3 regions of the Streptomyces sp. NPDC093097 genome follow, and region 3 is predicted to be linked to each of the others. Evidence: riboswitches for the same ligand, from Rfam matches in the RefSeq annotation. Region 3 holds a riboswitch; each other region holds the start of a gene.

Region 1 (7,298 bases), on a different contig from region 3:
TCTGCGCGCCGATGACCCGCGCGAACTCCTCGCTGCGCACCGCGAACGCGTCCTTGATCCGGCCCACCACGGCGATCCGCTCCGCCAGCGGCGCGTTCGCCCACACCCCGGCCTCGAAGGACGCGCGGGCCGCCGCCACCGCCCGGTCGACGTCGGCCCGCGCGGCGTGCGGCACCCGGCCGATGACCCGTTCGGTGTGCGGCGAGACGACCTCGATGGTGTCCGGGCCGGCCGGGTCGACCAACTCACCGCCTATATAGAGCTTTCCGTACTCGACGAGGTCGCTCATCGCTGCCGCCTCCCGACGGTCTCGACGGTCTCCGACGTCCGGAAGCATTTCTGACGCTTCATCAGAAGTCGCTTTCCAGAACTGATACCAGTTCGCCGCCGCGGAGTCCACGGCCCCTTGCCGCGGGACCCGCGCCACCGCGCCACGAAATCCGCTGCGCGGCCGATAATCCCAACTCCGCACGCACCAAGAAGGGTTGGGGCCCGCGTGAAACAGGTTCTCGTTTCCGCGCATTCCCCTACAGTTGAGCCGACGACGGCGCGGGAGGGGGCGGGACCGATGGCACCGCAGGTGATCGACCACCGGGGCGGGGTGTGGAGCATCGCCGTCCCGATACCGGACAACCCCCTCGGCCACACCCTCGTCCACCTCCTGGAGACCGACCGCGGTCCGGTGCTCATCGACACCGGCTGGGACGACCCGGACTCCTGGGACACCCTCACCGCCGGCATCACCGCCTGCGGCTTCGCCCCCGCCGACATCCACGGCGTGGTGATCACCCACCACCATCCCGACCACCACGGCCTCTCCGCGACGGTGCGGGAGACCTCCGGCGCCTGGATCGCCCTGCACGCCGCGGACACCGCGCTGGTCCGGCGCACCCGCGAGGCGGTACCGGGCCAGTGGCTCGACTACCTCGTCGCCAAGCTCACCGCGGCCGGGGCGCCGGAGCAGCACCTCGCCCCCTTACGGGCCGCCCGGCGCGGACGGACCTCGGCCGGGCGGCAACCCGCGCTGCCCGACCGGGACATCGCCCCCGGCGAGCTCCTGGACCTCCCCGGCCGCCGGATCCGCGCGATCTGGACACCGGGCCACACCCCCGGGCACGTCTGCCTCCACCTGGAGGAGACCCACCCCGTCGCCGACGGCCGCCCGGGCTTCGGCCGGCTCTTCTCCGGGGACCACCTCCTCCCCGGCATCACCCCGCACATCGGGCTCTACGAGGACCCCGACGAGGAGGCGCCCGACCTGCTCGACCGGGGCGACCCGCTCGGCGACTACCTCGACTCCCTCGCGCGCATCGCCCGCCTCGCGCCGGCGGAGGTGCTGCCGGCGCACCAGTACGCCTTCCCGGACGCGGCCGCCCGCGTCCGGGAGCTGCTCGCCCACCACGAGGAGCGCCTTGCCGACCTCCGCGCGCTGCTCCACGAACCGCTCACCGCCTGGCAGCTCGCCACGTCCATGCAGTGGAACCGCCCCTGGGAGCAGATTCCGCACGCCTCCCGCACCATCGCCGTCTCCGAGGCCGAGGCCCACCTCCGCCACCTGGTCAAACGGGGCCATGCGGAGCCGGTGGCGGGGGCGGACCCGGTGCGTTACGTGGCGGTTTAGGGGGTATTCCGCCGGACCTCCGCAGGGAGGCCGAGGCCGCGCCGGCCCCTCCCGGCGCCGACAGCCCATGCCTCCGGCACCCGCCCCAGTCAAGGGATCTTGGTCGGCCGGTGGGTTCCCCCGACGCCGTCCGGTGGCGGCAGGCGGAGCGTTAAGGTGTGCGGGACAACTTCATCCGTACCCGATCGGGGGAAGCCGGTGGAAATCCGGCGCTGACCCGCAACCGTGAGTGCGGCCGCGCGACGACGCGACCGCATGAGCCGGAGCACCCGAGGGGGCACGACCAAGGCTCCCGCCACCGGACCCGCCGCCCCCGCGGACGGCCGGTGCGCGGCACCGTCGAGGTATACGGAGCTGAGCCCGGTGCCACCGCACAGCACCCCCGAGGTGCTGCGCGGACGGTCGCCCGAGCGCGGCTCGGCTTCGTAGCCGCCGCGACTCCGACCGACCCGAGAGGCACCCATCCGATGGCCCGCATGGCCCCCCAGGCACCCGCCCCGCAGCCGCACCCCGCCGCCGCACCCCGGCCGCGCCGCGCCGCCACGGCGCTGGCCGCCATGGCGAGTGCCGCCGTGCTGGCCACCGCCGCAGCGCCCGCCGCGTACGCCGCCGGCCCGGCGACCGGAAAGCAGCTCCCCAAGGGGCTGTACGGCAGCAAGGACCCGCAGTACGACGGCGTGTGGCGGCAGTCGACGGCGCTGCTGGCGCAGCACACGGTGGGGGTGCGGCCGGCGGCGTCCGCCGTGGACTGGCTGGCGGGGCAGCAGTGCGCCGACGGGGCGTTTACGGCGTACCGGGCCGATCCGGGCACGGCGTGCGAGGCCGGCACCCTGCGGGACACCAACCAGACCGCCGCCGCGGTGCAGGCGCTGGCCGCGGTCGGCGGGCACGGCGAGGCCGTGCAGAAGGCCGTGCGGTGGCTTACGTCCGTGCAGCACAAGGACGGCGGCTGGAGCTCGATGCCCGGCGGCCAGGGCGGCGAGGTCAGTGACGCCAACTCCACGGCCGTGGTGATCGGCGCGCTCGCCGCGGCGGGCGAGAAGCCGGAGTCGGTGACGGCGCAGGGCGGCAAGTCGCCGTACGACGCGTTGCTGGGGTTCCGGCTGGGGTGCGAGGCGAAGGAGGGCGAGCGCGGGGCGTTCACCTTCCAGCTGAAGAACGCCGCGGCGAACGCCGACGCGACCGCCGCCGCGGTCACCGGCGCGCTGGGCAAGGGCTTCGTCGTGGCGCCCGCCGGGAAGTCGGCGGACCGCGCGATCAAGCCGCTGAGCTGCGAGAAGGGCGAGGACGGCGCGGACGACCGGAACGCCGTCGCGGACGCCGGCGCCGGCTGGCTGGTCGGGCAGCTGGACGCCGGCGGGCAGCATCTGAAGTCCGCGATGCCCGGTGCCGAGGACCAGCCGGACGTCGGCAACACCGCCGATGCGGTGGTCGCGCTGGCGGCCGGTTCGCACGGTGCGGCCGCGCAGAAGCCGCTGGCGTGGCTGGAGAAGAACGCCGCGGACTGGGCGAAGCAGGGCGGCCCGGCGGCCTACGCCCAGCTGATCTTCGCCGCGCATGCCACCGGCGCCGACCCGCGCGCCTTCGGCGGCACCGACCTGGTGGCCGCGCTCGACGCCACCGGGCCCAAGCCGGCCGGCAGCGGCGCGCCGTCGTCGGCCGCCGAGAAGGACGCCCGGGACAGCGGCGCCGACGGCGGCATCGGCGTGTGGTGGGTGATCGGCATCGGGCTGGCCATCGGCGCCGGCGCCGGCTTCCTGATCAGCGGCCGCAACAAGAGCAAGACCGCGCTGTGAGGCGGAACCGCACGGGGCGCCGCGGGCTGCGGCGGGCCGTCGGGGCGCTGGTGCTGGCGGGCGCGGTGGCCGGCCTCGGGGCCGGGCCCGCGCAGGCGCAGGAGTACCGGTACTGGTCGTTCTGGGACGGCGGGCCGGCCGCGGCCGGCGGCAAGGCCGGCGCGTGGGCGTACGCCACGGAGGGACCCGGCACCGCACGGCCGGCCGACGGCGCCGTGGTGGGTTTCCGCTTCACGGTGAGCGCGGACTCCGCCAAGGCCGCCACCCCGCGCACCGCCCCGGACTTCGGCGCGCTGTGCGACCGGACCCCCGCCCGGGCCGGCGCCAAGCGGATCGGTGTGGTGATCGACTTCGGTGGCGCGGCGGACGCGCCGTCGGGTGAGCACCCGCCGGCGCAGCGGACCGCCTGCGCCCGGGTGCCGGCGGACGCCCCGGCCGGCGAGGCGCTGGCGGCGGTGGCGAAGCCGCTGCGGTACGACGCCAGTGCGCTGCTGTGCGGGATCGCGGGCTATCCGCGGTCGGGCTGCGCGGAGCAGGTCGACGGCGCGAAGGCGACGTCCGGGAGCGAGGAGAAGCCCGGGAGCGGAGCGGCGGACGCGCCGGGCGGCGGAGGGCCGTCGGCCGGGCTGGTCGCCGGGATCGGTGTCGTGGTGGTGCTGGGCGCGGCCGGGGTGTGGCAGGCACGCCGGCGGCGCGGATGAGCGTCCCGCGGGCCACCCGCGGTACGGCACTGCACGCCGGCGCCTGGTGGGTGTGGGCGCTCGGCCTGGCCACGGCCGCCTCGCGCACCACCAACCCGCTGCTGCTGGGGCTGCTGGTGGGAGTGGCCGGCTATGTCGTGGCGGTGCGGCGGACGGATGCGCCGTGGGCCCGGTCGTACGGGGCGTTCGTCAAGCTGGGGCTGGTGGTGCTGGGCATCCGGCTGGTGTTCGCGTTTGTGCTGGGTTCGCCGATCCCGGGGACGCACACCCTGGTGACGCTGCCGGAACTCCCGCTTCCGGACTGGGCGAAGGGGGTGCGGATCGGCGGCCGGGTGACCGCGGAGGGGATGCTCTTCGCGCTCTACGACGGGGGGAAGCTGGCCGCGTTGCTGATCTGTGTGGGGGCGGCCAATGCGCTGGCCAACCCGGCACGGCTGCTGAAGTCGCTGCCCGGTGCGCTGTATGAGGCGGGCGTGGCGGTGGTGGTCGCCATGACGTTCGCACCGAACCTGGTGGCGGATGTGCAGCGGCTGCGCGCGGCGCGCCGGCTGCGCGGCCGTCCGGACCGTGGGGCGAAGGCCCTGTTGCAGGTCGGGGTGCCGGTGCTGGAGGGCGCACTGGAGCGTTCGGTGGCGCTGGCCGCCGCCATGGACGCCCGGGGCTACGGCCGGACGGCGCAGGTGCCGCCCGCGGTGCGGCGGCTGACGTCGGTGCTGACGCTGGGCGGGCTGCTCGGGGTGTGCGCGGGCACATACGGACTGCTCGGGGACGCCGGTGGCGGCTACGGGCTGCCGCTACTCGCGGCCGGACTGGCGGCGGCGCTGGCCGGGTTGTGGCTGGGCGGCCGCCGGTCGGTGCGCACCCGCTACCGGCCCGAGCCCTGGGGGGCGCGGGCCTGGTGGGTGGCCGGTTCGGGGGTGGCCGTCGCGGCGCTGATGATCGCGGCGAACGGCTATGCGCCGGACGCGCTGCATCCGCCGGCGGTGCCGTTGACCGCGCCGGTACTGCCGCTGTGGCCGGCGCTGTCGGTGCTGGTGGGACTGGTGCCCGCGGTGGCCGCACCGGCTCCCGGACCGGGCGCGGCGCCGGCGCGGGCCGGCGATCCGGCGCCGGGCGGCCGGCCGGCCCGCCGCTTGGGGGCCCGCCGCGGTCCCGATCCCGATCCGTTGACGAAGGAGCACGCCCGATGATCCGCTTCGAGCAGGTCTCGGTCACCTACGGGGAGGCCGGCGAACCGGCCGTCCAAGGGGTGGATCTGACCGTGGCCGAGGGGGAGTTGTGCCTCCTCGTCGGTCCGTCGGGGGTCGGCAAGTCTACCCTGCTCAACGCCGTGTGCGGGCTGGTGCCGCACTTCACCGGCGGCACCCTGCACGGCCGGGTGACGGTCGACGGGCGGGACACCCGTACCCATCCGCCGCGTGAACTGGCCGATGTGGTCGGGACGGTGGGCCAGGACCCGCTGGCGCACTTCGTCACCGACACCGTCGAGGACGAGCTGGCGTACGGCATGGAGTCGCTGGGGCTGGCGCCGGACGTGATGCGGCGCCGGGTCGAGGAGACGCTGGACCTGCTGGGCCTGGCCGAGCTGCGGGACCGGGCGATCGGCACGCTGTCGGGCGGGCAGATGCAGCGGGTGGCGATCGGTTCGGTGCTCACCGCCCACCCGAAGGTGCTGGTCCTGGACGAGCCGACGTCGGCGCTGGACCCGGCGGCCGCCGAGGAGGTGCTGGCGGTGTTGCAGCGGCTGGTCCACGACCTGGGGACGACGGTGCTGATGGCCGAGCACCGGCTGGAGCGGGTGGTGCAGTACGCGGACCAGGTCATCCTGCTGCCGGGGCCGGGCGCGGCGCCGGTGATGGGTGATCCGGCGGGCATGATGGCCGCCTCCCCGGTCCGGCCGCCGGTGGTGGAACTGGGGCGGTTGGCCGGCTGGTCGCCGCTGCCGCTGTCGGTGCGCGACGCCCGTCGCAAGGCGGCCGCGCTGCGGGAGCGGCTGGCGGCGGTGCCGCCGGCCGGACCGGCACAGCGGCCGGCGTCGGAGACCGAACCGGTCGCCGTGGTCGAGGGGCTGGGCGTCCGCCGGGGCCGGACACCGGTGCTTCAGGGTGTCGGACTGACCGTGCGGCCCGGTGAGACGGTCGCGTTGATGGGCCGTAACGGGGCGGGCAAGTCGACGTTGCTGCGCACGCTGGTGGGGATGCACCAGCCGTCGTCGGGCTCGGTGCGGGTGGGCGGCGCCGTGCCGCACCGCACGCGGCCGCGGGATCTGCTGCGCCGGGTCGGACTGGTGCCGCAGGACCCGCGCGATCTGCTGTCGGCGGACACGGTGGCGGCGGAGTGCACGGCCGCGGACCGGGACGCGAACGCGCCCGAGGGGCGGTGCCGGGAGCTGGTGTCCCGGCTGCTGCCGGGGGTGCGGGGATCGGCGCATCCGCGCGATCTGTCCGAGGGGCAGCGGCTGGCGCTGGCGCTCGCGGTGGTGCTGGCCGCGCGGCCGCCGCTGCTGCTGCTCGACGAGCCCACCCGGGGTCTGGACTACGCGGCCAAGGCCCGGCTGGTCGAGGTGGTGCGGGGCCTGGCCGCCGAGGGGCAGGCGTGCGTACTGGCCACGCATGACGTGGAGTTGGCGGCCGAACTGGCCCACCGGGTGGTGATCCTGGCGGACGGGGAGGTGGTCGCCGACGGTCCGACCGAGGACGTGGTGGTCTCCTCCCCCGCCTTCGCCCCGCAGGTGGCCAAGGTGCTGGCGCCGCTGCCGTGGCTGACGGTGTCGCAGGTGGCCCGTGCGCTGGAAGGGGCGCCGGCATGACGGCGGCGGCCGGGCGGGTGCGGGCGGTCCGGCTCGGGCCGCGGTCGGTGGTGGCGCTGTGCCTGGTGTCGGCGATCGGGGTGGTGGCCTTCGGATGGCCGCTGCTGGCCGGTTCGGGGTCGGGGCTGGCGCATTCGCAGGACGCGCCGTGGCTGTTCGCCGCGCTGCTGCCGCTGCTGCTGGCGGTGGTGGTGGCGAGCATCGCGGACGCCTCCCCGGCCGCGGGCGGGGGCAGCCCCGGTCTGGACGCGAAGGCGATCGCCATGCTGGGGGTGCTGGCCGCGGCGGGGGCGGCCCTGCGGCCGTTGGGTGCGGGCACCGCGGGCATCGAGCCGATGTTCTTCCTGATGGTGCTCTCGGGGCGGGTGCTC
Region 2 (7,298 bases), on a different contig from region 3:
CAGGACGTTGACCAGACCGCGCAGCGGCGAGCCGGACGGGCCGGCCGGGACGAAGCCGCCGTTCAACGCGTGGACCGCGTGGTCGATTTCGGCGGTGGTGGCGGCCAGTCGCGGGACGACCTGCCGGGCGGCGAAGTCGAGGATCGCGGCGACCGCTTCCGGGTGCCCCTCGGCGACCCGGGAGACCGCGGCCGGGTCCCAGTCGGCGTCCTCCATGGCCTGGACGAGGCCGCGGGCGACGGCCTCGGCCTCGTCGGCGGCGGTGCGGGTGGCGGCCGACTCGTCCAGGCCGAGCGCCTCCCGCAGACCGGGCAGCGCGGAGGTGCCGCCCCAGATCTGCCGGGCGCGCAGGATGGCCAGGACGAGGTTGACCCGGGCCTCACCGGCCGGGGCGGCGCCCAGCACATGCAGGCCGTCGCGGATCTGCGCGTCCTTGACCTCGCAGAGCCAGCCGTCGACGTGCAGCAGGAAGTCGTCGAAGCCGTCGTCGTCGGGACGCTCCTCCAGGCCCAGGTCGTGGTCGAGCTTGGCGGCCTGGATCAGGGTCCAGATCTGCGCGCGGATGGCGGGCAGCTTGGCCGGGTCCATCGAGGAGATCGCGGCGTACTCGTCGAGCAGCTGCTCAAGGCGGGCGATGTCGCCGTAGGAGTCGGCGCGGGCCATCGGCGGGACGAGGTGGTCGACGAGGGTGGCGTGCACCCGGCGCTTGGCCTGGGTGCCCTCGCCCGGGTCGTTGACCAGGAACGGGTAGATCAGCGGCAGGTCCCCCAGGGCCGCGTCCGGGCCGCAGGCGGCGGACAGGCCGGCGTTCTTGCCGGGCAGCCACTCCAGATTGCCGTGCTTGCCGAGGTGGACCATGGCGTCGGCGCCGAAACCGCCGTCGGCGGCGGGCGCGGCGATCCAGCGATAGGCCGCCAAGTAGTGGTGGGAGGGCGGCAGATCGGGGTCGTGGTAGATCGCGATCGGGTTCTCGCCGAAGCCGCGCGGCGGCTGGATGAGGATCAGCAGGTTGCCGCGGCGCAGGGCGGCCAGCACGATGTCGCCCTCGGGGTTCGTGCTGCGGTCGACGAACATCTCGCCGGGCGGCGGGCCCCAGTGCTCCTCCACGGACTCCCGCAGCTCCTGCGGCAGCGTGGCGTACCAGCGGCGGTAGTCGGCGGCCGGGATGCGGACCGGGTTGCGGGCCAACTGCTCCTCGGTCAGCCACTCCTGGTCATGGCCGCCGGCCTCGATGAGGGCGTAGATCAGCTCGTCGCCGTCGCCGGACGCGAGGCCCGGCACCGGCTCGCTGCCGAAGTCGTAGCCCTCGGCCTTCAGGCGGCGCAGCAGTTCGACGGCGCTCGCCGGGGTGTCCAGGCCGACCGCGTTGCCGATCCGGGAGTGCTTGGTGGGGTAGGCCGACAGCACCAGCGCCAGCCGCTTCTCGGCGGCCGGGATGTGCCGCAGCCGGGCGTGCCGGACCGCGATCCCGGCGACCCGCGCGGCCCGTTCGGCGTCCGCGACGTACACCGGGAGGCCGTCCTCGTCGACCTCCTTGAAGGAGAACGGCACGGTGATCAGCCGCCCGTCGAACTCGGGCACCGCGATCTGCGAGGCGGCGTCCAGCGGGGAGAGCCCCTCGTCGTTCGCCTCCCAGGAGGCCCGCGACCCGGTCAGGCACAGGGCCTGGAGGATCGGCACGTCCAGGGCGGCCAGCGCGCCGGCGTCCCAGGACTCGTCGTCGCCGCCCGCGGAAGCCTCGGCCGGCTTGGTGCCGCCGGCGGCCAGGACGGTGGTGACGACGGCGTCGACCGCGCGCAGTTCCTCGACCAGCTCCGGCTCGGGGGCGCGCAGCGAGGCGACGTAGAGCGGCAGCGGACGGCCGCCGGCGCGCTCGATCTGGTCGCACAGGTCGTGCACGAAGGCGGTGTTGCCGCTCATGTGGTGGGCGCGGTAGTAGAGCACGGCCACCGTCGGACCGGTCGCCTTTGACGCCGGCCGCTCCAGCGGGCCCCAGGACGGGGCGGTCGCGGGCGGCTCGAAGCCGTGGCCGGTGAGCAGGACGGTGTCGCTGAGGAAGCAGGCCAGCTGGGAGAGGTTGGCCGGGCCGCCGTGCGCGAGGTAGGCGTGCGCCTCGGCCGCGATCCCGACGGGGACCGTGGAGGCCTCCATGAGCTGGGCGTCGGGGGCCTGTTCGCCGGTGAGCACCACGACCGGGCGGGGCTGGTCCGCGGCCAGCAGCACGTCCAGGCCGTCCTGCCAGGCCCGCAGGCCGCCGAGCAGGCGGACGACGACGAGGTCGGCGCCCTCCAGGAGACCGGGGAGTTCGGCGACGTCGAGGCGGGCGGGGTTGGCGAGCCGGTACGGCACGGGGCCCGCGGCCGCGCGAGCGCTGAGCAGGTCGGTGTCCGAGGTCGACAACAGCAGGATCACGGCGCAGCCCTTCCTCGGGGTGTCCACGCCCCGGGTGGTCGTATGGACGGCGGGAGTTCCTGGCTCACCCGGCCGTGGCCGGGTTCACAGTGGCGGGACCGCGCCGGATTCTCACCGGGCTTCCTCCCTGGCGCCGTCGCTGGCGTCCGGCGGGTCAGCCGACCCGCCGACCTGCATAGTAAGGGCTGCGGGCACGCTGCGGGAGCGGGCGTCGGGAACCCGTCCCGCACGCCCCCTCGCCCCGGTTCCGGGTCCGGTGGCGTAGGTATGCTCGCCGCCATGCCGCCCTCCCCCTCTTCACGCCCCGACCGGGCCGGACCGCCGGTGCGGGATCGCGGTGACGCCTGCCCGGGAGCGCTGCGGCTGCACTCCGCCGCCGACGGCAGCCTCGCCCGAATACGGCTGCCCGCAGGGGACTTGACGTCTCATCAGGCCGACGCGCTGGCGGACGCCGCGGAGCGTCTGGGCGACGGCCACCTCTCGCTCACCTCCCGCGGCAACGTCGAACTCCGCGGTCTGCCCGACGACTGCGGCGGCCCCCTCGCCGACCTCCTCGCCGACGCCGGGCTGCTGCCGTCCGTACGCCATGAGCGGATCCGCAACATCCTGGCCTCGCCGCTGGCCGGGCTGGACCGGCACACCCCCTCCGACGTGCGGTTGTGGGCCCGGAGCCTGGACGCGCTGCTGTGCGCGAGCGAGCCGGCGACGGCGCTCTCGGGCCGTTTCCTCTTCGTCCTCGACGACGGGCGGGGCGATGTGGCGGGCCTCGGCGGCGATGTGACCTTGCTCGCAGAATCGGTCCGGCCGGCCGCGGCGGCCACCGCGTCCGCGCCGGGAGCGGCGTCCGGGCAGGGGGCGCTGCTCCGGGTCGGCGACGACCGGACGGCGCTGCGGATCGCGGCGGACGACGTCCCGCGGGCGGCGCTGACCGCCGCCGAGACCTTCCTGGCCGCCGCCACGGCGAGCGGCAGCGGCGCCTGGCGGGTCCGCGAACTCCCCGCCGCACGGCCGCTGACCGCCCAGGACGTCCACGGTGCGCTGCGGTCCGCGGGGATCTCCGCGGAGTACGCCGGGGCGCCCGGCCCGCGGCCGGCGGCGCCGTACCCGGACCCCACCGCGCCCGGCCCGGTCGAGGGTCCGGACGGCCGCCGCGCCCTCGTGGTCCTGGCGCCGCTCGGCCGGCTGACGGTGGCCCAGTGGCGGCTGCTGGCCGAGGTCGCCGCCGCGGACGGCTCCGGCGCGCTGCGCCTCACGCCCTGGCGCGGCATCGTCCTCCCCGGCCTGCCGGCCGCCGCGGCGGCCCGACGGCTGTCCGACCTCGCCGCCGCCGGGCTGGTCACCGACCCGGCCTCCCCGTGGCGCGGGGTCACCGCCTGCACCGGTCTTCCCGGCTGCGCCAAGTCCCTGACGGACGTGCGGAGCGATGCCGCGGCCGCCCTCGCCGAGGGCCTGACCGTCCCGGCGGACGGCCCCGGCCTGCCCGGTGGACTGCCCGTGCACTGGTCGGGCTGCGCTCGGCGTTGCGGTCATCCGCACGGTGCCTGGGTCGATGTCCTGGCCACGTCCGACGGGTACCGCACCACCGCGGTACGCCCCAACACCCTTGCCCCGCCGCCGGTTTCACGTGAAACCTCGCGGCCGGGCACCGTTTCACGTGAAACACCACCGCGGGATCCGGTGTCCCGCACCACGGCCGAACCGGCCCCGGTGCCACGGGAAACCGCGTCCCCCTCCGGTACGCCCCACCCCTCTTCCACCCCGCACTCCACGACCCCGAGGCCCCAGTGACCGCGTTCGACTACGAAAAGGACGGGGCGGCCATCTACCGCCAGTCCTTCGCCACCATCCGCGCCGAGGCGGACCTGTCCGGACTGCCCGCCGACGCCAGCCGGGTGGCGGTCCGGATGATCCACGCCTGCGGCATGGTCGATCTGGTCCGCGATCTGGCCTTCACGCCGGGCGTCGTGGCCCGTGCCCGGGCCGCGCTGCGCGCCGGTGCGCCGATCCTGTGCGACGCCACCATGGTGGCCAGCGGCGTGACCCGCAGGCGGCTGCCCGCGGACAACGAGGTGCTGTGCACCCTCGGCGATCCGTCCGTTCCGGAGCTGGCCGCCGCGATGGGCACCACGCGCAGCGCCGCCGCCCTCGAACTGTGGCGGGACCGGATGGAGGGCGCCGTGGTCGCCTTCGGCAACGCCCCCACCGCCCTCTTCCGGTTCCTCGAAATGATCGAGGAAGGGGCACCGCGCCCCGCCGCCGTCCTCGGCATCCCGGTCGGCTTCATCGGCGCGGCCGAGTCCAAGGACGCACTGATCGACCATCCGTCGCAGCTGGAGCACATCGTGGTGCGCGGGCGGCGCGGCGGCAGCGCCATGGCCGCGGCGGCGCTCAACGCCCTGGCGAGCGAGGAAGAGTGAGCGTGAGCGAGCAGCAGGCCAGCAGCGGTACCCCGGACCAGTCGGCCGCGGTGTCCCCGCGGCGGTCCACCGGGCGCCTCTACGGCGTGGGCCTCGGCCCCGGCGACCCGTCCCTGATGACCCTGCGGGCGGTGGAGGTGATCGCCGAGGCCGATGTGGTGGCGTACCACAGCGCCCGGCACGGACGCTCCATCGCGCGCTCCATCGCCGCGCGGCACATCCGCCCGGACCACGTCGAGGAGGCCCTGGTCTACCCGGTCACCACCGAGTCGACCGACCATCCCGGCGGCTACCGCGGCGCGCTGGACGACTTCTACGAGGAGGCGGCGGAACGGCTCGCGGCCCATCTCGACGCCGGCCGCACCGTGGCGGTGATATCCGAGGGCGACCCGCTCTTCTACGGCTCGTACCAGCACATGCACAAGCGGCTGGCGCACCGCTACCCGACCGAGGTGGTGCCCGGCGTCACCTCCATCAACGCCGCCGCGGCCCGGCTGGGCACCCCGCTCACCGAGGCCGACGAGGTGCTGACCGTCCTCCCCGGCACGCTGTCCGAGGAAGAGCTGACCGCCCGTCTGAGCGCCACCGATTCCGCGGTGGTGATGAAGCTGGGCCGCACCTTCCCCACCGTCCGCCGCGCCCTGGAGCGCTCCGGCCGGATGCCGGAGGCCCGCTACGTCGAGCGCGCCACGATGGCCGGGGAGCGCACCGGCGCGCTGTCCGACATCGACGCCGACACCGTCCCGTACTTCTCCGTCGCGGTCGTCCCCAGCCGCCTCGCCACCGCGGCCGAGGCGCCGGAGCCGGCCGCCGCGGACCGCGGTGAGGTGGTGGTGGTGGGCACCGGTCCGGCCGGGCCGCGCTGGCTCACCCCGGAGTCCCGCGGAGCCCTCGCCGCCGCCGACGACCTCGTCGGCTACACCACGTATCTGGACCGCGTCCCGGTGCGCCCGGGCCAGCGCCGGCACCCCTCGGACAACAAGGTCGAGTCCGAACGCGCCGAGTTCGCCCTGGACCTGGCCCGCCGCGGCCGCCGGGTGGCGGTGGTCTCCGGCGGCGACCCCGGGATCTTCGCGATGGCCACCGCGGTCCTCGAAGTGGCGTCGGAGGAGCCCTACCGCGCCATCCCGGTACGGGTCCTGCCCGGCGTCACGGCCGCCAACGCCGCCGCCGCCCGCGCCGGCGCCCCCCTGGGCCACGACTACGCGGTGATCTCGCTCTCCGACCGGCTCAAGCCCTGGGAGGTGATCGCCGAGCGGCTGCGCGCGGCGGCCTCCGCCGACCTGGCGCTGGCGCTCTACAACCCCGGCTCCCGCAGCCGCACCTGGCAGGTGGCCAAGGCCCGGGACGTCCTCCTGGAGCACCGTGCGCCGGACACCCCGGTGATGCTCGCCCGTGACATCGGCGGCCCCGAGGAGTCGCTGCGCACCGTCCCGCTCGCCGAACTCGATCCCACCGAGGTCGACATGCGCACGCTCCTGCTGGTCGGCTCGTCCCAGACCCGGCGGGTGCGGCGCGACGACGGCACCGAGGTGGTCTGGACGCCGCGGCGGTATCCGGAGCGCTGACCGCCCGCGGGGCGTCAGCGCAGGAGCGCCCGCACCCAGCCCAGCGCCGCGTCCGGCTCTTCGGCCACCGGCACGCCCTCCGGGACGGGCGGCCGCCGGACGACCACCACCGGCACCCCGGCCTCCCGGGCGGCCGCCAGCTTGGGGGCGGTCGCCGCGGCGCCGCTGTCCTTCGTCACCAGGACGTCGATGCGGTGGCGGCGCAGCAGCTCCCGTTCCCCGTCGAGGGTGAACGGGCCGCGGTCCAGGAGGGTGGTCATCCGGGGCGGGTGCGGGGCCTCGGGCGCGTCCACCGAGCGGACCAGGAACCACAGGTCGGTGAGGTGGGCGAAGTGGGCCAGGCCCATCCGGCCGGTGGTCAGGAAGACCCGGCCGCCGAGGGCGGGGAGGGCGGCGGCGGCCTCGGTCAGCGAGGGCACCGGGTGCCAGACGTCGCCGGGCTGCGCGACCCAGCCGGGGCGGCGGAGCGCCAGCAGGGGAACATGGGCGGTGGCGGCGGCCCGGGCCGCGTGGAAACTGATCGTGCCGGCGAAAGGATGGGTGGCGTCGATGAGCGCGTCCACCGCATGTTCCCGCAGCCAGCGGGCCAGGCCCTCGGGGCCGCCGAACCCGCCGATGCGCACCTCCCCGGCGGGCAGCCGCGGCGTCGCCACCCGGCCGGCCAGTGAGCTCGTCACCCGCACCCCCGGCTCCTCCGCCAGCGCCGCGGCCAGCCGGCGGGCCTCCGTGGTGCCGCCGAGGACCAGCACATGGCGGACGGAATCGTGGACGGGTGAAGACGGCATGAGCGGCGGGTTCCTCCGTGGGTGAAGCGCAACCGAAGGGTACGGGAGGGCGGAGCGCGCAGCTCGCGCACACCGGGCTGCGGCACGGGTGGACCACCGGGGCGTGTGCCACCGCG
Region 3 (7,298 bases):
ACACGGCCGGCCCGGTGTGCTCGCGGCCGACCGCCCCTTCCGGCCCGTCTTCCGACGCCGCCTCCTCGACGCTCTCTCCCGGGTGCATGACCTGCACGTCACGCAGCAGGCCGTCCACCAGGTCGTCCACGTCGAGGCGCTTCTCCACCGAACGCAGGTCGGTCAGACCGGCCCGGAGCGTGACCCGGGGCGGCGCGAGGAGCTGGCAGCAGTCCTCGTCCGGCAGCACGGAGATCTCCGCGGTGCCGATGGACCGGGCCTCGTCGATGATCTCCTGCTTCTCCCAGCCGACCAGCGGCCGCAGGACCGGCAGGGTGGCCGCCTCGTCGACGGCGGCCATGTTCGCCAGTGTCTGGCTGGCCACCTGCCCCAGGCTGTCGCCGGTCACCAGCGCCTCCGCCCGGAGGCGGCCCGCCAGCGCGGAGGCCGTGCGGACCATCAGCCGCCGCTGCGCGACGACCTGGAGCCGGCCGGCCCCCGCGATCGCCAACTGCTTCTGCGCATGGCCCAGGGCGATGACATGCAGCCGCCCGCCGGGCTGGTAGCGATTGAGCTCACGGGCCAGGGCATAAGCCTTGTACAGCGAAGCGGCGTTGGTGTACGGCGCGCCCGTGAAGTGCACGAAGTCGCAGCGCAGCCCCCGGCGCATCGCCCGGTAGGCCGCCACCGGCGAGTCGTACCCGCCGGACAGCAACACCAGCGCGCGCCCACTGGAACCGACCGGCAGCCCGCCCTGGCCCGGAAGACGGACCCAGGAGACGTAGCTCTCCTTGTGGTCGATCTCGACCGAGACCCGTACGTCCGGAGCGGAGAGGTTCACCGGCACCGGCCCCAGGGCCGCAAGGACCCGCGCCCCGAGAAACCGCTCGAACTGCGAGGAGGTCATCTCGAAGTCCTTGTTCCGGCGCTTGACCCGCACCGCGAAGGTGATCGCGGGCCGCTCGGCCCGGGCCCCGGCGACCGCGCCCACGACCGCCTCGGTGATGGCCTGGACGGTGCTCGGGACGCGCAGGGCCGGCTCCACCGCGTTGAACCCGATCACCCGGCGGGCGCGCTCGACGAGGACGTCCTGCGGGACCTGGCCACCGAGCACGGTGATGTTCTGCAGGGACTTGATCCAGGTGGAGCCGCCGACCCCGCGCAGCGCGCCGCGGAGGTTGTCGTGCAGCCGCTCGGTGAAGCGGTGCCGGTTGCGGCCCTTGAGGAAGATCTCACCGTGTTTGAGCAGGACGCAGTACCCCTCCGGGCTCGGTGTCCTGAGGGCGGGAAGGGCGGAAGCGCTTGCTTCACCGGGCACGAAACTCTCCTTCGCGAGTCGTCGTGAGAACCGGCGCCGGACCGTGCACGCGAGGCGGGCCCCGCGCACCACCAGGCACGGCGGGGCGGAACCGCACCACTCGCTCAACGGCCCCGCGACCGGGACGCTGTGGACGTGTGCGCGGCGATCTCGTGATCTCACCCCGCACCGGCAGTGGCAGGTCTTCGGACTCGTGGGCACGTACCGAAGGACGGGACACCTACTGACCGTCGCTTCCCAGGCACCCTGTGTACCCAGTGCTCGATGACGGCGGTCGTTCCCACATACCGCTGCGAGGCAGTCCCGGATTCCCACCGGGTTCCCTCTTGCGACACCCCGCCTGGAGGACGGGGCGAACCAGCTGCCGGTACAGGGTAGACAAGGCGGCACGCGGTCCGTGAATCCAGCGAGGGCTTTGGGCGGCTGAAGGCCGTCCGAAGCCCCCGCATACGGAAGCGCGCCAACGCGACGTCCGTTTCCTGCCAGCACTCGCCCGTGCGCCGAGCCAGCATGAGCACATGACCAGGTACACCGTGCTCCCCGTAGACCCGGCCGTCCTCAAGGAACTGCGGATCGCCGATGACGCGGGCCGCCCCTGCGCCCCGTACACCGTGACCGACGACGACGCGGGCTCCCCGCTGCGCTGCTGCCTGCGCCCCACCAGGCCCGGCGAGCGCATCGCCCTCGTCTCCTACGCCCCGCTGCGACGCTGGGCCGCCGCCGGCGGGGCCCTCCCGGGCGCCTACGACGAACAGGGCCCCGTCTTCATCCACGCCGAGGAATGCGAGGGGTTCACCCCCGGCGACGGCTACCCCTTCGATCGGCCGGGCGCCCTGCGCACCGTGCGCCGCTACGACGCCCGGGGCCATATCGCCGGCGGACGCCTCCTGGAGATTCCGGCCGACGCCACCACCGGCTTCGACGCGGCCTTCGACGAGGCGTTCAGCGACCCGGACGTGGTGCTCGTACACGTCAGGGCACTGGAATACGGGTGCTTCTTCTTCGAGGTGCGACGGCCCTCCACCGAGCCGCGGTAGCCGCCACGCCACCTGACCGGCCGGTGTCGACGGACCGGCTGTCCGAAGGGGACGGGGGAGTCCAACGTCCGGTTGCCGGACCGGACTTGGGCGTCAACGGGCCTTCGGCGACCGCAGTCGCCGGGTGGCCTGGGCCGCGTCCCGCAGCAGTGCCGCACTGTCCGCACAGGGACGGCCGTCGACGAGGTGGGGCCGGCCGGCGACGAGGACCGTGTCGAGGTGGGAGCGGTCCATCTGGAGAACGACGGTGCTGTAGGCGTCGTGGACGGGGGCCACGTCGGGACGGTCGGCGCGCAGCACGAGCAGGTCGGCCTGCTTGCCGGGGGTGAGGGAACCGGTACGGCCTTCCAGGCCGAGGCTGCGGGCTCCGTCGACGGTGGCCATGCGCAAGATGTCGCGGACGCCGACCGGGGCGGTGACGGGCCGCTGCTGGTGGTGCCAGGCACGGCGGGCGGCCTGATAAGCGCCACGCATCTGGGAGAACATGTCGCCGGAGACGGTCGTCTCGACGTCGGCACTCAGGCTGACCAGCAGGCCGGGAACGGCCTTGGCCGCATGCGTCATGGGGTAGCCGTGCCCCATGATCATTTCGATGGGGGCGGAGACGGAGACGCTGCCGCCGGCATCGGCGACGATCCGCAGTTCCTCGGCGCTCATGCCGTTGCCGTGAATGACGGTGGTGCCGGGCACGAGCGCGCCGATGTCACGCAGCCGGGCCGCGGAGAGGGAGCCGGAGAAGTGCCGCGCCGTGCGCAGGCCCAGGTCTTTGGCGAGGGCCGCGTTGGCACGCTCGGCGTCGTCGTCTCCGCCGGTCTCGGTGACCAGCGCCATGGTGACCAGTGCGCGGTCGTCGTGAAGGATCTCGGAGCGGACGCGGCGGGCGTCGGCGGGCAGGGCGCAGCCGTGGGCGACCGCGTAGGGATAGCTGTTGCCGTAGGCGAAGACCGCTCGCAGGCCGGCCTCCTGCAAGGCCGTGACCAGGGCGTCGCTGCGCTCGGGGGTGTCCTGGATGTTGGAGATGTCCTGCACGGTGGTGACGCCGGAGGCCAGTGCGGCGCGGGCGCTGAGCAGTTGTCCGGTGTAGAGCTCGGCGGGTGTGAGGGCCGGGCCGTGGGTGTTGAGGATGACGTCGTAGTAGTCCTTCAGGCTGTGCGCCGGGCCGATGCCGCGGAACAGGCCCTGCCACATGTGGCGGTGGGTGTCGACGAACCCCGGCACGATGATGCAGCCGCCGGCGTCCACGACGTCCGCGTGGCGGGGTGCGTCGAGGTGCTCGGCCACAGCCGTGATGTGCTCGCCTTCGACGAGCAGGTCGCCATGGTCGAAGTCGCCCAGTGCGGGGTCCATGGTGAGCAGACGGGCGTTGCGGAAGAGTCGGGCGGACATGATCCTCCTTGCGGATCGGGCAGATTCCCCGGGTCGGGCCGGCTGAAGTCCGGCTGATGCGGGGCGCGTTCGGGACGGTGTGCCCCTCGCGGTCGTCGGGCTTGACGAGAACCCAGGCCACGACGCCGACGGGCGGCCGAGCGACGTCGTCGAGGATCCCGGCCCCGCCCACCACCATCGGCCACGGCACCACGATGACCGAGCCAGGAGGGCGATGACGCAAGAATGAACGCACACAAGAGAGGCGTTGGGAGAATGCGTGACGATCGACGTCCTGGACCTGAAAATCATCCATGCGCTGTCGCTGGACGGCAGGGCCTCGTTCCGCTCCCTGGCCAAGGCCCTGGAGGTCTCCCCGCAGACCGTGCAACGCCGGTACGCACGGTTGCGCAGCAGCTCCTCCCTACGCGTCCTGGGCCGCACCTACCCGGAAGCCGTCGGGGACGAGCAGTGGTTCCTCCGCCTGAAATGCGCTCCAGGTGCCACCGATGACGTGGCCTTGGCCTTGGCCCGCCACGCAGAGACGGACTGGATCCACCTCACCTCCGGCGGAACCGAGATCGTCTGCACGACGCGCAACCCGGAGGACGTCGAGTCCGCCCTGCTGCGCAGTCTCCCGCGCACTCCGCGCGTGACGTCACTGGTCGCGCAGTGTCTCCTGCACACCTACTACGGCGGCCCCCAGAACCCGATGGTGGACAAGACCAGCCCGCTCTCCACACGCCAGATCGAACAGCTCAGATTCCCGACCGCCTCGCCCGCACCTGCGACGTTGACGCGCACCGACCAGGCGTTGCTCAAGGTCCTGCACGTCGACGGCCGTGCCGAGAACCAGGAACTCGCCCGCGCGGCGGACTGCTCCGCCTCCACGGCCCATCGCCGCGTGACGGAACTGCGCCGACACGGCGTGCTCTACTTCGACCTCGACTACGATCCCCGCCTTGTGGACCGCTCGAAAGCGGTGATGCTCTGGGCGTCCGTGGCACCGAGAGCCCTGGAGGAAGCCGGCCGCGCCCTCGCCGAGCACAAAGAGGTCTCCTTCGCCACCTCCACCACCGGCCCCACCAACCTCTACGCGGCCCTCACATCCCCCAACTCCCGCTCCCTGCACACTTATCTCACCGGCCCCCTCGCCGATCTCCCTGGACTCACCCACGTCGAAACCGCCCCCGTCACCCGAACCGTCAAGAGCGCCGGCACCCTTCGCCGGTAGCCGCGGGCCACCGCACCGGCGCCTGCTGAGCGGCGACGGCCCCCTACGCCCCGAGGGCGTGCGCCAGGGCCTCGTCCAGGAGTTCCCGCAGGGCCGAGGAGGTCGGTGCGACCGCGGTGGCGAGGAGGGCCGGGCCGGCGGCCGGCGGGGCGAGGACGGCGCAGCCGTCGTGGGTGCCGTCGCGGAGCAGGACGGGGTCCTGAGGGGCGTCCATGTCCGGGTGCCAGGCATGCCGAAGGTCGCGGAGCACTTCCCACGGGTGGCGTGCCAGGCGCTCGCCGATCATCAACGGGAGCAGCCGACGAGACGAGCCGGAACACGGATCCTGTACTCGATCAGGTGGCATCGAGGTGCCGAGGTCTACTGCCGGGGGCGAGGGGTGGCGCTGACAGGCGGTGTCAGCCCGGGCCGCCGCCGAAGCTGATCTCATCGCCGTCCGTCTCGCGACGACCTGACCCGACGCCGTCCGGACGGTGTTTCCCCGCACCGCGCTACTGGGTACCGGGGCCTGCCCCAGTACCCAGTAGCTGCCCCCGGAGCGGCCGACGCCGCGCCGCCCTCGATGCGGGGTTCGCGGCACTTATCCGGCCGCTCGGGCGGGCGGAACCGGGCTGCGCCTCGACGACGCAGCCCGGCCGGTCGTGTCAGGCCTCGCGGCTGGTGACCTCAAGGAGGTGGAAACCGAACTGGGTCTTCACCGGGCCCTGGACCGTGCCGACCGGGGCGGAGAAGACGACGGTGTCGAACTCCTTGACCATCTGGCCCGGGCCGAACGAACCGAGGTCGCCGCCCTGGCGCCCCGAGGGGCACGTGGAGTGCTGCTTGGCAAGCTCGCCGAAGTCCGCTCCGGCCTCGATCTGCGCCTTCAGCTCCGCCGCCTTGTCCTCGCTGGGGACCAAGATGTGACGTGCGGTTGCCTTAGCCATGTGTTACACCCTTTCGATTTCACATCAACGCTGCCGAGGGTTGCGGGCCAAGGGATCTTCCGGGTGGTGACGATCACGTCCCCATCCGGCGCAGGTCGCTTCGGCCCCCGTCGGCAGCCCCGTAAGTCGGGCATGCACCATCTCACAGGCGATCACACGGTGTCCCATCGAGAGGGGGCCTGGCCGATGGTGGTCGACCAGGACCGCGCTTGGGGCGCGTGGTGCCGATATGGGTCGTGGACACCTCGGGGGCTGGACGGATCGTCCAGGCTGGACTTAAAGTCCAGTCATGGAGACAGTGGACGAGGGACCCGACCCTCGCGTGCGGATGTGGGAGCCGGCGTGCCAGGCCGTGGCGCTGCTGCTCGGTCCGTACGCCGAGGTGGTCCTGCACGACCCGGACACCGACCGGATGTTGGCCATCTGGAATCCGATGAGCGCGCGCGGCCCGGGAGATCCGTCGCTGCTGGGGGAGCTGGACGCCCTCGATCCGTCGGCTCGGGACGTGTTCGGGCCGTACGAGAAGCTGCTCGCCGACGGCCGGAGCCTGTCCTCGGTCAGCGCGATCCTGCGCGACACGGACGGCAAGGCCTCGGCGGTGATGTGCATCAACCTCGACCGCACGCCGCTGGAGCAGGCCGCAGCCGTGCTGTCCGCGTTCGGCGCTCCGACCGTGCCCCGGCCGGAGCCGCTGTTCGAGCAGGACTGGAGCGAGCGCGTCCAGCACATTGTCGGCGGATATGTGCGCGAGTGCGGCCGCCCGGTGGAGCGGTTGACCCGCGCCGACCGCCTGGCCGTCCTCGCCCGGCTCGACGAGGCCAAGGTCTTCGCCGTGCGCCGTGCCACCCCCGCCGTCGCCCGCACCCTGCGGGTCTCGCGCTCCACCCTCTACGGCCTGCTGGCCGAACTCAGAGCACCCGACAAGAAGGGCCGGCACGATGACCCAGCTGCCTGACTTCCGCCTGGAAACCTACTTCTCCCGCTGGGAGTTCGTCGCCCGCCACCACATGACCGCCTCCGACATGCAGACCATGGGGCTCGGCGAACTGCTCACGCTGGCGGACGACCAGGACCGGGCCGCGTTCGAGAACATGTCCCTGGGCTACACCACCCCCCGCGGCGATCCGGCGTTGCGCGAGGCGATCGCCCGGTCCTACGAGCGGGTGGACGCCGACGACGTCATCTGCTTCGCGGGTGCCGAGGAAGCGCTCTACATCGCGATGAACGTCCTCCTCGACGCCGGTGACCACGCGGTGGTGGTGACCCCGAACTACCAGGCGGCCGAGACCGTACCGCTGTCCCTGTGCGAGGTCACCGGTGTCGCCCTCGACCCGGACAACGACTGGGAATTGGACCTCGACCAGATCAAGGCGGCGATCCGGCCGAACACCCGGGTGGTGTCGGTGAACTTCCCCAACAACCCCACCGGCAAGGTCATC

The links. Region 3 has a riboswitch for cobalamin ahead of thiI (tRNA uracil 4-sulfurtransferase ThiI). Riboswitches for the same ligand answer to the same signal wherever they lie in the genome.
Region 1: it holds a riboswitch for cobalamin, as region 3 does, so the genes downstream of both, ACIQE0_RS05560 (prenyltransferase/squalene oxidase repeat-containing protein) here and thiI (tRNA uracil 4-sulfurtransferase ThiI) in region 3, are expected to answer to the same signal.
Region 2: it holds a riboswitch for cobalamin, as region 3 does, so the genes downstream of both, cobN (cobaltochelatase subunit CobN) here and thiI (tRNA uracil 4-sulfurtransferase ThiI) in region 3, are expected to answer to the same signal.

What each region holds. Positions count from the first base shown of each region.
Region 1 covers NZ_JBIVOW010000003.1:24,822-32,119, forward strand. Annotated here, with positions in the region: gene ACIQE0_RS05550 (aldehyde dehydrogenase) at 1-289, opposite strand, end outside; gene ACIQE0_RS05555 (MBL fold metallo-hydrolase) at 569-1,621, shown strand; cobalamin riboswitch at 1,773-1,913, shown strand; gene ACIQE0_RS05560 (prenyltransferase/squalene oxidase repeat-containing protein) at 2,098-3,417, shown strand; gene ACIQE0_RS05565 (SCO2322 family protein) at 3,414-4,118, shown strand; gene ACIQE0_RS05570 (CbiQ family ECF transporter T component) at 4,115-5,308, shown strand; gene ACIQE0_RS05575 (ABC transporter ATP-binding protein) at 5,305-6,927, shown strand; gene ACIQE0_RS05580 (ECF transporter S component) at 6,924-7,298, shown strand, end outside.
Region 2 covers NZ_JBIVOW010000026.1:31,786-39,083, reverse strand. Annotated here, with positions in the region: gene cobN (cobaltochelatase subunit CobN) at 1-2,412, opposite strand, end outside; cobalamin riboswitch at 2,445-2,596, opposite strand; gene cobG (precorrin-3B synthase) at 2,680-4,200, shown strand; gene ACIQE0_RS32960 (precorrin-8X methylmutase) at 4,197-4,829, shown strand; gene ACIQE0_RS32955 (precorrin-2 C(20)-methyltransferase) at 4,880-6,397, shown strand; gene ACIQE0_RS32950 (cobalt-precorrin-6A reductase) at 6,412-7,182, opposite strand; gene ACIQE0_RS32945 (cobalt-precorrin-5B (C(1))-methyltransferase) at 7,200-7,298, shown strand, end outside.
Region 3 covers NZ_JBIVOW010000005.1:366,132-373,429, reverse strand. Annotated here, with positions in the region: gene thiI (tRNA uracil 4-sulfurtransferase ThiI) at 1-1,297, opposite strand, end outside; cobalamin riboswitch at 1,456-1,674, opposite strand; gene ACIQE0_RS11845 (DUF1203 domain-containing protein) at 1,816-2,334, shown strand; gene ACIQE0_RS11840 (amidohydrolase family protein) at 2,428-3,720, opposite strand; gene ACIQE0_RS11835 (Lrp/AsnC family transcriptional regulator) at 3,980-4,933, shown strand; gene ACIQE0_RS11830 (hypothetical protein) at 4,977-5,219, opposite strand; gene ACIQE0_RS11825 (peptidylprolyl isomerase) at 5,578-5,859, opposite strand; gene ACIQE0_RS11820 (PAS domain-containing protein) at 6,149-6,814, shown strand; gene ACIQE0_RS11815 (aminotransferase class I/II-fold pyridoxal phosphate-dependent enzyme) at 6,798-7,298, shown strand, end outside.